One region of the Bacillus sp. GW823-FHT06A11 genome, then DNA from elsewhere that is predicted to be linked to it. Evidence: riboswitches for the same ligand, from Rfam matches in the RefSeq annotation. Region 1 holds a riboswitch; each other region holds the start of a gene.
The links. A riboswitch is a leader RNA that binds a small molecule or an ion and turns the genes downstream of it on or off. The one in region 1 is predicted to bind S-adenosylmethionine.
Positions count from the first base shown of each region.

Region 2: another riboswitch for S-adenosylmethionine. It lies ahead of AC1Q8L_RS08310 (sugar ABC transporter substrate-binding protein); the one in region 1 lies ahead of mtnK (S-methyl-5-thioribose kinase).
Region 3: another riboswitch for S-adenosylmethionine. It lies ahead of AC1Q8L_RS24990 (methionine ABC transporter ATP-binding protein); the one in region 1 lies ahead of mtnK (S-methyl-5-thioribose kinase).
Region 4: another riboswitch for S-adenosylmethionine. It lies ahead of AC1Q8L_RS27815 (ABC transporter permease); the one in region 1 lies ahead of mtnK (S-methyl-5-thioribose kinase).

Region 1 covers NZ_JBXAHS010000002.1:725,554-729,227, forward strand. The annotation lists gene AC1Q8L_RS12365 (pyridoxal phosphate-dependent aminotransferase) at 1-756, opposite strand, end outside; gene AC1Q8L_RS12370 (carbon-nitrogen family hydrolase) at 771-1,634, shown strand; SAM riboswitch class I at 1,706-1,847, shown strand; gene mtnK (S-methyl-5-thioribose kinase) at 1,938-3,119, shown strand; gene mtnA (S-methyl-5-thioribose-1-phosphate isomerase) at 3,116-3,674, shown strand, end outside.
Region 2 covers NZ_JBXAHS010000001.1:1,642,075-1,645,748, forward strand. The annotation lists gene AC1Q8L_RS08300 (SDR family oxidoreductase) at 1-114, opposite strand, end outside; gene AC1Q8L_RS08305 (NCS2 family permease) at 318-1,619, shown strand; SAM riboswitch class I at 1,708-1,813, shown strand; gene AC1Q8L_RS08310 (sugar ABC transporter substrate-binding protein) at 1,902-3,014, shown strand; gene AC1Q8L_RS08315 (sugar ABC transporter ATP-binding protein) at 3,011-3,674, shown strand, end outside.
Region 3 covers NZ_JBXAHS010000007.1:28,728-32,401, reverse strand. The annotation lists gene AC1Q8L_RS25000 (MetQ/NlpA family ABC transporter substrate-binding protein) at 1-791, opposite strand, end outside; gene AC1Q8L_RS24995 (methionine ABC transporter permease) at 813-1,478, opposite strand; gene AC1Q8L_RS24990 (methionine ABC transporter ATP-binding protein) at 1,468-2,487, opposite strand; SAM riboswitch class I at 2,610-2,715, opposite strand; gene AC1Q8L_RS24985 (cysteine hydrolase family protein) at 2,958-3,515, shown strand; gene AC1Q8L_RS24980 (acyltransferase) at 3,615-3,674, opposite strand, start outside.
Region 4 covers NZ_JBXAHS010000010.1:24,912-28,585, forward strand. The annotation lists gene AC1Q8L_RS27800 (hypothetical protein) at 1-373, opposite strand, end outside; gene AC1Q8L_RS27805 (hypothetical protein) at 648-1,151, shown strand; gene AC1Q8L_RS27810 (DUF3951 domain-containing protein) at 1,168-1,383, opposite strand; SAM riboswitch class I at 1,553-1,658, shown strand; gene AC1Q8L_RS27815 (ABC transporter permease) at 1,795-2,712, shown strand; gene AC1Q8L_RS27820 (ABC transporter permease) at 2,730-3,674, shown strand, end outside.

The DNA of each region.
Region 1 (3,674 bases):
AAAAGCAATACGCCAGCCAGCCATATTGAAAGTTTTTGATAACGTGTAAATTTCAATTCCTATATCTTTCGAACCATCTGCTTGCAAGAAACTAACAGGTTTTTGACCATCAAATCCGATAGCACCGTAAGCGAAATCGTGAACAACTAATATATTATGTTTATTAGCAAAATGAATGGTTGTATCAAAAAAATCTTTTGATGCAGTAGCACCTGTAGGGTTATTTGGATAGTTTAAAAACATTAACTTTGCCCGTTCAGCGATAGAGTCGTCAATTTTTTTATAATCCGGTAAAAAATGATTTTCTGCAATAAGCGGCATGGTTTCAAAGTGTGCCTTTGCTAAGGCAACCCCAGATAAATAATCTGGATAGCCTGGATCCGGAACGAGAATTGTATCACCAGGATTTGTAAAACAAATTGGTAATTCTACTAGTCCAGCCTTCCCACCAAACAAAATAGCAACTTCAGTTTTTGGGTTTAATTCGACGCCGTATTCACGTTTATAGAATGTAGTCACGGCTTCCTTTAAGCTTTCATGTCCGCGAAATGGCGGATATTTATGATGAATGGTCTTTTCGGCAGCATCTTGTAAAGCTTTTACGATATGCTGCGGTGTTGGTTGATCTGGATTACCTTGACCTAGATTAATAACATCGTGACCAGCTGCAACGACTTTGTTAACTTTTGCAACAAGTGAAGCGAAAAATTGTGTTGGCAATGATGTTACTATCTCAGAAGGTTGAAATAATTTCATACTTTCCACCTCTTTTGAAAGTTGTTACAATTCTAGTGACAAATGATATAATCTTTCCAGTATTTTGTAAAGAAAAAAATAAGAATGGGGCTGAAAAAATGAAAGTCGCATGTATTCAAATGGATATTGTTTTTGGAGATGTAGAAAAAAATATTGAGAATGCTAAAAATAAAATAAGCGAAGCTATGAAGGAAAGGCCAGATGTTATCGTCTTACCAGAACTATGGACAACAGGATATGATTTAACGAGACTTTCTGAAATTGCAGATAGGGATGGAGTGGAAACGAAAGAAAAGTTAATAGAATGGGCGAAGCAATATGATGTACATATTGTTGGTGGTTCTATAGCAAAGCAAACAGAGCAAGGCGTTACAAATACGATGTATGTTGTAAATAATGAAGGACAGCTAGTCAACGAATATAGTAAAGTACATTTATTTCAGCTTATGGATGAACATAAATATTTAATAGCCGGTAATGGTACGGGCGAATTTAAGCTGGATGATGTTGAATGCGCTGGAACAATTTGTTATGATATTCGTTTTCCAGAGTGGATGCGTGTCCATACTGCTAAAGGGGCAAAAGTATTATTTGTTGTAGCTGAATGGCCATTAGTTCGTTTAGCACATTGGCGTTTGCTATTGCAAGCAAGAGCAGTTGAAAATCAGTGTTATGTTGTTGCATGTAATAGAGCGGGAAAGGATCCAAATAATGTATTTGCGGGTCATTCTTTAATTGTGGACCCTTGGGGTGAAGTTGTAGTAGAGGCGAATGAAGAGGAATCAATTTTATTTGGAGAGCTTGAATTCGAGAAAATTAAAGAAGTACGTAAAGGAATTCCAGTTTTTGCGGATCGCCGTCCAGAATTATACAAATAAAATGTTGACAAGTGATTTTTATTCTTGGTATAGTCTTCAACATAAAGTTAAAAATTCAAAAAATTATACAACTCTTATCAAGAGCAGGTGGAGGGATTTGGCCCGATGAAGCCCAGCAACCGACCGTAATACCATTGTGAAATGGGGCGTTTATTACGCCAAAAGGCACGGTGCTAATTCCAGCAGAAAGTAAAACTTTCTGGCAGATAAGAGGGGAGAAGATAAACTTCAAACCTCTTTCTTAGTGGAAAGAGGTTTTTCTATGTTAGAAAAACCTCTGAATTTAAAAAGGGGGAGAAGACGATGGGATATTATTCATTAACAGAAATAACAGCTGTACAATATGCGAAAGATCATGGCTATTTTGAAGCAAAGGCAAATGTCGTTTGTCATGAAATTGGAGACGGAAACTTAAATTACGTGTTCAAATTAGATGATGGAGAGAAATCAATTATAATAAAACAAGCACTGCCTTATGCGAAAGTAGTTGGTGAAAGCTGGCCATTGTCTATAAAAAGAGCAACGATTGAAAGCAAGGCATTACAAATTTTTGCACAGTATGTACCGGATTATGTTCCAGTAGTGTACAGTCATGATGAAGAGTTAGCGATAACGGTAATAGAAGACTTATCAAGACTAACAATTACAAGAAAAGGATTAATAGACGGAGAAGAATATCCGCTTTTATCCCAGCATATCGGCCGTTTTCTAGCACATGTTTTATTTTACACTTCAGATTTTGGTTTACAATCAGAAGAGAAGAGGGTACTAGAAGGTACCTTTGTAAATCCGGACCTTTGTAAAATTACAGAGGAATTAGTGTTTACAGATCCGTTTGGACATTATGATACAAATGATTATGAGCCAGATTTACAGCTAGTGGTTGATGAACTTTGGAGTGATAAAACTTTAAAACTAAAAGTAGCACAATATAAATATAAGTTCTTAACAAGAAAAGAAACTCTTATTCATGGTGATTTACATACTGGTAGTATTTTTTCGTCACCTTCTGAAACGAAAGTGATTGATCCAGAATTTGCGACATATGGCCCATTTGGATTTGACATAGGTCAATTTATTGCAAATCTATTACTAAATGCTTTATCTAGAGAAGAAGAAAAAAGAAGTGTACTATTTTTCCATATAGAAAAGACGTGGAGTTATTTTGTAGAAAATTTTACAAAATTATGGATTGGAGAAGGTGTAGAAGCATATACGAAAGAAAAACAATGGTTACCAATTATTTTGCAAAATATCTTTACTGATGCAGTTGGATTTGCCGGATGTGAACTGATTCGTAGAACAATTGGTTTAGCTCATGTAGCAGATTTAGATGAAATAGAAAATAAAGAAACAAGAATTCAAGCTAAGAAACAAGCGCTATCCTTAGGTAAAGAACTAATAAAATATGAATCTAAAAGTGCTGATATTCAACTGTTTCGAACATTATTTCAACAGACAGTTTCAGGGGGCGTAAAAGCGTGAGTACAATTGTTACTGTTCCGAGATCTGTAAGCTGGAAAGGTGATGCAATTGCGGTATTAAATCAAACGAAATTGCCGCATAGCACAGAATACAAAACATTGACGACTATTGAAGAGGTTTGGAAAAGTATCGTAATGTTAGAAGTACGAGGAGCGCCTGCAATTGGAATTGTAGCTGCATTTGGCTTGGCGCTTGCATCAAAAAAATATAACACTGTACATATTGAAGAATTTCAAAAGAAGTTTAATAGAGATTGTAATTATTTAGGAACGTCACGCCCGACAGCAGTAAATTTATTTTGGGCAATTGATCGTATGAGAGAATCTATTCGAGAGATTACTACAATAAAAGAAGCACAAAAAACATTAGAAGAAGAAGCGCTTCGCATTCAGCAGGAAGATGAAGAGGTGTGCCGAAATATTGGGGAATATGCGTTAACATGTTTTAAAGATGGCGATAATATTTTAACAATCTGTAACGCTGGAAGTATCGCAACTGCCAGATATGGAACTGCATTAGCTCCCTTTTATATTGGAAAAGAGAAAGGTGTGCGTC
Region 2 (3,674 bases), on a different contig from region 1:
TCCTTTATAATTTGGATCTTCAAACTGCGGAAGTGGATTCATTAATGATTCAATCCCCGGCTGTTTATTTTGATGTTGCGCTGGCATTGTTACAAAGTTTTTTTGCTGTGGCATAGACTACTTTCAACTCCTTTTTCTTAGCATGTGCACAATAAAAAGCTGAAATTCACACATTGGTTTACGATTAATATTCGAATTTAAGACACAAAATATGAATTGTTATAAACTTTTTATGCAAAACTATTGCAAAATAGTTAAAAAACGAATATTATATATAACTGTTGTGAAAATTATTCGTAAACAGAAAGGATGTTTATATGTTTAACCTTTCAAAACATAAAACTTCTATTAAAACTGAAATTATGGCAGGTATTATTACCTTCTTAACAATGGCATATATCATTGTCGTAAACCCTGTTATCCTTGGAGATGCAGGTGTTCCATTTGAACAAGCATTTACAGCAACAATTATTGCTGCTGTTGTCGGAACATTATTTATGGCAATCTTTACAAACTTACCAATCGCAATCGCGCCAGGTATGGGATTAAATGCTTACTTCTCTTACTCTGTTGTAAAAGCACATGAAGGCATGACTTTCGCAATTGCATTCTCTGCTGTATTCGTAGCAGGTATGATTTTAATTTTGCTATCATTTACATCTTTCCGTACAAAATTAATGGAAGCAATTCCTGAAAACTTAAAACATGCAATTACTGCTGGTATCGGTCTTTTCATCGCCTTTATCGGTTTACGTTTAACAGGTATCGTTACAAAAAATGATGCAAACTTAGTTGGACTTGGTGATCTTCACTCTGCTCCAGTTCTACTGGCACTAGCTGGACTTGGAATTACTATTGTTCTTATGTCTTTAAATGTAAATGGCGCACTATTTATCGGTATGCTCTTAACTGGTATTATCGCTTTCTTCACAGGACAGTTAACATTCTCAAACGGTGTTACATCAATGCCTGGATTACCAGAAGGAATTATCGTTTCAAATCCAATTACTGCTGTATCTGACGTAATTAACTACGGATTATATGGCGTTGTATTCTCATTCTTCCTTGTTACACTATTCGATACAACAGGTACATTACTTGGCGTTGCACAACAAGGTGGATTTATGAAAGACGGAAAGCTTCCAAAAGCAGGACGAGCTCTTCTATCTGACTCATTCTCAGCAACTATTGGTTCTATGTTCGGAACAACACCATCAACAGCTTACATTGAATCATCTGCTGGTGTTGCAGCTGGTGGTCGTACTGGTTTAACAACTGTTACAGTAGCTGTTCTATTCGCACTAACAGCATTCTTCGGCCCATTAGTAAGTGCTGTTTCTGGTGTATCAGCTATTACTGCACCATCATTAATTATCGTTGGTAGTCTTATGATGGGTTCAGTTCGCCACATCGATTGGGACGCATTTGATGAAGCATTCCCAGCATTTTTAGTAATCTTAAGCATGCCACTTACATCAAGTATCGCAACAGGTATCGCACTTGGATTTATTTCATACCCACTTATGAAAGTAGCAAAAGGTAAATTCCGTGCTGTTCACCCACTTGTATATGTATTTGGAATTTTGTTTGCTTATCAATTGATATTCTTACCACATTAAAATCCCTCTTCCTGAGGGATTTTTTTATAAATACTGTTTGACAACAACATTTGTTTGTGGAATAATTCAAAATAGTTAAATATTCGATGTCTTATCAAGAGCAGGTGGAGGGATGAGCCCTACGAAGCCCGGCAACCGACCCATTTACGGGCACGGTGCTAATTCTTACAACACATTGTGTTGAAAGATAAGAGTAATATGATAAGGCGTCTTTTCTATATGAAAAGGCGTTTTTTATTTTCACTCCCTCCTCTCTCTTCTTAGTTTAGGAGGGATTTTTTTATGAAAAAATTATGTTCCATCGTACTTATTTTTCTCTTATTTACATTAGCGGCTTGTACAAATGAACAAGATGCTATCTCTTCACAAAAGCAACAAACTGTGAGAAAGGCGACTACAACGGTAGAAAATCAATTACATACAGAAATTCCAAGCCAAATGAAGAAGCCATTAAAAATCGCATTAATTATGCAAATGTCCATCGGAACTTTTTCCTCTCAATATATTGAGGGTGTCAAAAAACAAGTTGAGCTATTTGGCGGCAGTGTACAAGTCTACAATTCTGATAACGATTTAGCAAAAATGGCTGCAAATTTAGATACTGCTATTAATTCAAAAGTGGATGGTATTTTAATTGATCATGGCCGTTCTGAAGCACTAAAACCTGGAGTAGAAAAAGCGTTACAGGCGAACATTCCCGTAGTTGCGTTCGATAACGATCTACGCTTGCCAGGTGTGACAATTATTGATCAAGATGACTATAGTCTTGCATGGAAATCATTAAAAACGTTAGCGGAAGATTTGAATGGACAAGGAAATATCGCAGTTGTATGGGTCGGCGGATTTGCTCCAATGGAACGTCGCAATGTTATCATTGATGCTTTTTATAAACGGTATCCAAATATAAAAGAAGTTGCAAGATTCGGTACTGCTAGTAATAACACACCGCTCGATACACAAACACAAGTAGAAGCTTTACTAAAGAAATATCCGAAAAAAGGCGATTTACAAGCTATTTTCGCTTCGTGGGATGAGTTTGCTAAAGGGGCTGTTAAAGCACTTGAACAAGCTGGTCGTACAGATATAAAAGTATATGGCATTGACTTAAGTAATGAGGATTTACAACTCATGCAAAAAGAAAACTCACCTTGGACTGCTACAGCTGCAACTGATCCAGCTGAAGTAGGTAAGGTTCAAGTACGATTTTTATACAAAAAAATTGCTGGTGAACAAACGCCAGATATTTATTCACTAGAACCTTATTTAGTAAAGAAAAATAGTTTACCAAAAGAAAATATAACAATGGATCAGTTATCAAAATATATAAACGGTTGGGGAGACTCAAAAGATGCATATTCCCCTTGGATGAAAAAATTAGAGAAGGAGAAAAAATGATGACGTTCTCTCTTCAAAACATTACACATTCTTATCATGTCGCTACACCTGTTCTAGAAGATGTTTCTATTCATATTCAAAAAGGAAAAGTACACGCTTTACTAGGCATGAACGGTGCGGGAAAAAGTACTTTACTAAAAATAGCAACTGGTGAAATTCAACCAGTTGTTGGCGATATAAAAATTGATACTCAGTCTGTTTCCTTTACTTCACCGCGCGATGCAAAAAAGCATGGCATTTCTTTCGTAACACAAGAAGTAGATCACGGACTTATTCCCGGATTATCTGTATTAGAAAATGTACTAATCGATCATTTAGCAATGCAAAATAAAGTACTATTTTCAAAGTCCAAATTAATCGCACTTGCTAAACAACATTTGCAAACTGTACAGGTAAATTTAAATGTTTCGGAAGATGTTTCAAACTGTTCATTACATGAAAAACAATTACTTCTTATCGCAAGAGCTTTATCTAACAATACAAATTACCTTTTATTAGATGAACCTACTTCTTCTCTTGGACCAAAAGAAGTTGAAACCTTTGGGAAACTATTAAAAGATTTAACATCAAAAGGAATTGGCATCCTTTTAGTTTCTCATCGTTTATCAGAGATTCGAAATTTCGCGGATGATGTAACTGTATTACATAACGGTCAAGTTG
Region 3 (3,674 bases), on a different contig from region 1:
TCTTTCTTAATTGCATCTGTTACTTCTTTTGAATGGTATAATTCAATTACTTTTTTCAGTGTTGGATCATCTTTATCTTTCGTACGAGCTGCGAAAATATTAATATAAGGCTTCGCATTTTCATTCTTTGGATCTTCTAAGAAAATAGGATCCTTCGCTGGATCTAATCCAGCTTGACCAGCAACACCGTTATTAATAACTGATGCTGCTACATCTTTTAACACACGAGGTGTTTGCTGTGCGATAACCGGCGTGATTTTTAACTTCTTCGGATTTTCAGCAATGCCGCTTGGATCTCCAAATAGACCAAAATCCTTTTTCAGCTTTAATAATCCAGCTGCATCAAGAAGTTTTAATGCACGTGCTTGGTTCGTTGGATCGTTTGGAATTGCAATTTCTGAACCATCTGGAATTTCATTTGCCTTCTTATATTTTTCAGAGTATAAACCCATTGGCGCAATTTGTGTTGTACCAACAGCTGTAATATCTAACTTATGCTCTTTTTTAAATTGCTCTAAGAAAGCAATATGCTGAAATGAGTTTAATTCAATATCTCCATCAGCTAAAGCTTTATTTGGAGTTGTATAATCAGAGAACTCCACCAGTTTAATCTTAATCCCTTCTTTTTCAGCTTTTTTCTTCAAAATTTCCCAAGCGTCTCCATCCGTTCCAGTTACACCGACGCGAACTACTTTTTCTTTCGCTCCTGCACCCGTGTCTCCACTTGAGCAGCCACTTAATGCTGAGACTCCTACAATCGCTGATAATGCAAATGCTAAAATTTTCTTCATTTTCTTTTCCTCTCTTCCTTTTTATGATCTACGTAACAAGACTTTCGCAAAGTAGTTTCCTAAATTTTGAGCTATCTGTACGAGAATAATAAGTAAAACAACCGTTACAAACATAACTGATGTATCAAAACGTTGATAACCATATGTCATTGCCAAGTCACCAAGACCGCCACCACCGACAAGCCCAGCAACTGCAGAAAATTCAATTAAACCAACTGTCATAAATGTGATACCTAAGATTAATGGTGCTAACGCTTCTGGTACAAGGATTTCAAAAACGATTCTAATTGGCGAGGCGCCCATTGCTTGCGCTGCCTCAATTACTCCTTTCGGAACGGAAACAAGATTTGTTTCAACCATTCTAGCAATACCAATTGATGCGACTAACGTCATCGGGAAAATTGCTGCTGCTGTTCCAATCGTCGTTCCGATAACACTTCTCGTTAGTGGACTTAACGCTACTAAAAAGATAATGAATGGTACCGGACGAATTGTATTAATTATGATGTTAAGAATAGAAAAGACCCATTTATTTTCTAAAAAGTTTCCTTTTCTCGTTACATATAAAAGTAAACCTAGCGGTATACCAAGAATTGTAGCGAATATAAGGGTTACAATTACCATTAAGAGGGTATCCCCCGTCGCATCTAGTATGCGCGGCCAAAATATACTCCAATCAACTCGCATGAGCTTCTACCTCCTTCAGCTGCACTTGCAGTCTTAGATGTTGTAATGCTTTTTGAATTTCCCTCTGCTCACCTTGCAATTCTACAAGCAGATTTCCAAATAGCACATTTTGAAGTTCAATAATATTTCCGTACAGTACATTTACATCGACGTTATAGTTTTTTGCGATATATGATAGTACCGGCTGCCCTGTCTCCTCACCAGTAAATGTTAGACGATAAATTTGACCACCATTTTGAATTTTCGCTAGAACACTTTCTGGTAAATGATCATTAATAACAGAACGTACAAAGTTTTGAGTCGTCTTTGTTTTTGGTTGCGTGAAAACATCGAACAGTTTTCCTTCTTCAATAACTTTTCCCTTCTCCATTACAGCTACACGGTGACAAATTTCTTTCACAACATGCATTTCATGTGTAATAAGAAGAATTGTTAAATTGTATTCTCGATTTACTTTCTTTAATAAGTTTAGAATTTCTGTCGTCGTTTCTGGATCTAAGGCTGATGTTGCCTCATCACATATAAGAATATCTGGCGATGTCGCAAGTGCTCTAGCAATACCAACACGTTGCTTTTGTCCCCCTGATAGCTGTTCTGGATAATAGTTTGCTTTATCTTCTAACCCTACAAACTTCAGCAGTTCATTCACTCGTTCCTTTATCTCGTTCTTTGGCAATTTCGCTAACTTTAATGGATAAGCAATATTCCCAAACACTGTTCTTGAATTAAATAAATTAAAGCTTTGAAAAATCATTCCGATTCTTTGTCTTAGTTTGCGTAATTCTTTCGTCGATAATGATGTAATATCTTTATCATCTATTGCAATCGTTCCTGACGTTGGTCTCTCTAACATATTTACTAAGCGTAATAATGTACTCTTTCCAGCGCCACTAAAACCGATAATGCCAAAAATTTCGCCTTTCTCAACTGATAATGTTACATCCTCCACCGCATGAACAGATTGCCCAGCTGATTCATACACTTTACTTACATTGTTAAAAGAAATCATTTTTCCCCTCCTATATGCTGTAAAAACTTGAAGTAGAGCTTTCGAGGTAAAATAAAAAGTGCTCTCCTTCTTATCAACCATAAAGATAAGAAGGAGAGCACTTATATGTACTCGTTCACATCTTCTCATCTTCCAAGCCTTTATATGGCTTGCTGGAGTTAGCACGGTATTAAAAAACCCGTTGCTGAGGTATCGTAGGGCCAGTCCCTCCACCTCTCTGGATAAGAATGTATCGATTTAATTGTCATTTAATTAATTCTCATTATAGAACTCAGAATAATAAGAGTCAATACATTTTTTAGAAAAATATTAATTATTCCTTTATTAAAATTTTCAGATGAAAATTCATGAGAAAATAGTAACTTTCAAGGTTATTTAAAATTCTTCTTCCTCATATTTTTAAACAGGAGAATCCTCTCTACAAATTGAATAAATTTATTTGAATATGAAACTCGGAGGCAGATAAATATATGAAAACAGCTCTTTTACTCGTCGATATTCAAAACGATTATTTTCCAAATGGAAAGATGGAATTGCGTAATCCAGTAGAAGCAAGCGAATATGCTAATCAGTTATTACAACACTTTAGAACAAACAGCGAACCTATTTTTCATATCCAGCACGTAGCTATAAAAGATGACGCTACTTTTTTCCTACCTAATACAGAAGGTGTACATATTCACGAAAGCGTACGTCCACTTAGAGAAGAAACCGTTATAGTCAAACATTATCCAAATAGCTTCCGAGAAACTAATCTTCTAGAGCAATTACAGCGTTTAGACATTGAACATGTCGTCGTATGCGGGATGATGACTCATATGTGTATTGATGCTACAGTAAGGGCTGCATTCGATTTTGGCTTTCAATGTACCGTTATACATGATGCTTGTGCTACAAAAGACCTTTCTTTTAAGAACGCTACTATACCAGCTGTTTATATTCATAATACAATTTTAGCAAGTTTGAATAATATATATGCGGAAATACTTAGCAAAAAAGAGTTTGTCCAAAGAAAAAAATCCTTTTGAAAATTCAAAAGGATTTTTTTCGACTATATTATATTTACCATCTATTCATGCCCTATTTTGAGGAATTCATATTCTACTTATAAAAACCTCACTAATTATTTACATTGATACATTATCATTTTTAATATCTTTTGATTGAGTCCAATTTCCCCATAAAAA
Region 4 (3,674 bases), on a different contig from region 1:
TATCCCACACCCAGCGATTACTATCGACTTCTTTTTCCCCACAGTCGATAATATCGGTATGGTCAGTAATTTTATACGCTTTTTTAACGATAATAGGAGCAATCTTCGGTATACGTGGGATTTCCTTTAAGGTATCTGCAAAGTTTCCAATGTAGACATGACCGATGATTTCGATTGTTAATGATTTATCCGATATATTTAGCGCGGTATGAAATTGATTTGTATGTTGTTGTTTTAAATATTGAGCTAACTTAAATGGAGCATGCTTCTTCTTTAATACGCGGCGAAGGCTCTCTGTATTTTCGATATGAAGTGATTTTTCGCGAATAAGGACACGAATATCTTCTCCCATAAAAGGCATTGTGTTGTACATAGATGATTCTCCTTAAAACCTTACATATGTTTGCGTTATGCATATGTAAGTCTAGCATGGTTTGTTCTTTATGTGTGCTTACAGTTTTGTAAGGTGATGTAGTAAAGCATTGCAAAAGTTATTTGTATAAAGTGACGATACTGTGACAAACATGTTGGTATATATATTACGATGTCGTCTTAAGTGTAAAAAGTAGGGCGTTCTCGGTATAATAACAAGTGGAGATAAAAGAAACTATAATGAGTAATAGCTGTAGATAAAAGGAGAAGAAGAGATGAAGAAGGTTTTGGGTATTGCTGTAATGGGAAGTATGATCCTTCTAGCAGGATGTAATGGAAATAAAGATACGAAAGAACCGAAAGAAAAGGTAGAGCAATCTACTGAACAAACAGAAGAGATGAAAGAATACCTTGCAGTACATGAAAAATACGATATAAAAATGAATAAAGAAATTAATAAAGCACTGCAGTTATTTGAAGTGGCAAAAGAAAAGGGCGGTAAGGAAATAACGAATGCTACATATAAAGAAGACGTGCAAAAGGTAACAACGAGCATGTTAGAAGATATTGATCATATACGTAAAGAAATTCGTGTTCCGAAGTCGAAAGAGCAAGAACATGAGGTATATATTGGTTTCTTGAATGAATCAGAACAAGCGATGAAAAAATTACAGAAGTTAGCTAAAGAAGAAGATTCATCGTTGATTCGTGATATAGAAATTAATTTTGCAACAGCATCGACATACTATAAACGTTTTCAAGCAGAAACGAAAAAATAACCTTGCCTGTGCAGGGTTATTTTTTCTTCTTGCCATCTCCGTCTTCATCCTCAGATACTAATATTTTCTGTTCTTCGTGAAATTCGGAAATAGTTTGCCCGGTAATATTATCGAAAGGAGTATAAAAAGAAGTAATACGTTTCTTTTTAATAAAGCGTTTATAGGAGCCGATGATGACAAGTATAACGATTGTTAAGGTTAATCCTATAGTAGCAAGAAGTAAGGGGTCCATCTTATAACCCCTTTAACATCATTTCTTTTTATTATAAGCCGAAAACTGTAATTTCGATAAATGAATTAAAAACTGATTTTTCTAAATTTATCCAATCTGATTGACTTTTCAATTTTTCAGAATTATAATTCGAAATATACAATTTGAACCAAATAATAATATAGCAATTTACTTATCCAGAGAGGTAGAGGGACTGGCCCTATGACACCTCAGCAGCGGGTTCTGTAATAGGAACACCGTGCTAATTCCAGCAAGCAAGTCTTGAAAGATAAGTGATGGGCCTTTGTTTGTTAAGCCTTGATCTTATTTTTTAAGATCAAGGCTTTTTGTATTCTAAAAAGAGAAAAGGGAGTAATGGAAAAAGTACGTTCATAAAACAAAGTAAATCCATGTGTTTAGGGGGTTATTGAAGTGTATGTAATTAAAAAATTATCGGTTATGGTGTTCACACTATGGGTTATTACGACAGTGACATTTCTAATTATGCATATTATTCCGGGAGATCCATTTTCATCAGATGCAAAAATCTTTCCTGAAGAAGTGATCCAAAACATGAGAGCGAAGTATCACCTTGATGAACCGTTATGGAATCAATATGTTGCTTATTTAGACGGTGTAGTTCATTTTGATTTTGGTGAATCTGTTCAATCAACCGGGCAAGGTGTATCAGAAATTATAACAACTGGCTTTGGTCCATCAGCAATTATTGGTCTACAAGCACTTGTTATTTCATTGTTAGTAGGAATTGCGGCAGGGACATTTGCTGCTCTCTATCATGGGAGAGTAATTGACTATAGTGTGAGTTTGCTCGCAATTTTAGGTATTTCTATTCCAAGTTTTATTTTAGCGCCACTATTTATACAAGTATTCGCTATCCAATTTGAGTTTTTACCAGTAGCCTCTTGGGGAACATTCGAACATACGGTATTGCCATCCTTTGCATTAGCGTTAGGGCCAATCGCAGTTATTACAAGGTTTGTTCGTTCTAATATGATCGAAGTACTGCAGAGTGATTATATTAAGCTAGCAAGAGCAAAAGGTATACCAATTAAGAAGATTATTATAAGACACGCTCTTCGAAATGCGATTGTTCCAGTACTTACATTTGTTGGACCGTTAATGGCTGGACTCTTAACAGGGACTTTCGTTATTGAAAAAATCTTTTCAATTCCTGGCCTAGGAAAATATTTTGTAGATAGTATTTTTAACCGAGACTATCCGGTGATTATGGGAACAACGATTTTCTATAGTGCATTATTAATTGCTTGTATTTTCATTACAGATATTATTCATCGCATTGTTGATCCGCGTATTCGTTCTATTACATAAGGAGGGGGGATATTTAAATGGGAGCTTATGAGATTAATGAACAGTTATTAACGAAAGAAGAGAAAAAAGAATTAACGATAAATAAAAATCAGCAAACAATTAGCAGAAAGAAAGAAGTGTTTCGTAAGTTTATATCGAATCCAATCGCAGTTTTAGGAACAGTGACGTTATTGCTAATTATTGTTTTCTCGCTTATTGGCGAAAGTTTAACTTCATTTACTGCGAGTGAACAAGTAAAAGAGGCAACAAATTTACCGCCGAGTAGTGAACATTGGTTTGGAACAGATGATCTAGGGAGAGATATTTGGGCACGTACTTGGGCTGGTGGGAAGATTTCACTAACAGTTGGATTAGTAGCAGCTGCCCTCGATATAGGACTTGGTGTACTGATTGGTGGATTTAGTGGATATGTGAGAGGGCGTAATCGCCTTGGAACGTTAATTGATGAGTGGATTATAAGAGGAATTGAAGTATTATACGGCATCCCATATTTATTAATTGTTATTTTGCTATTAATTGTTATGAAACCAGGTCTTTTCACCATTATTATCGCCCTTGCATTAACGGGATGGATTGGAATGGCTCGTCTCATTCGAGCACAAGTATTGTCTTTAAAACAACGAGAGTTTGTTATTGCAGCAGAGCGATTAGGTACATCACATATGAAAATTATATATGGGCATTTAATTCCGAATTTAACAGGGGTTATTATCGTGAATTTATCATTTACAATTCCAGCAGCTATTTTTTCAGAATCATTTTTAAGCTTTATAGGACTTGGAGTACAATCACCAGCGGCAAGTTGGGGGACGATGACGAATGATGCACTCGGGACATTATTGAGCGGAGAATGGTGGCAGCTATTTTTCCCGGCAATCATGATTGCACTCATTATGTTCGCATTTAATGCAATTGGTGATGGTTTGCAAGATGCGATTGATCCAAAAATCGTCAAACGGAAT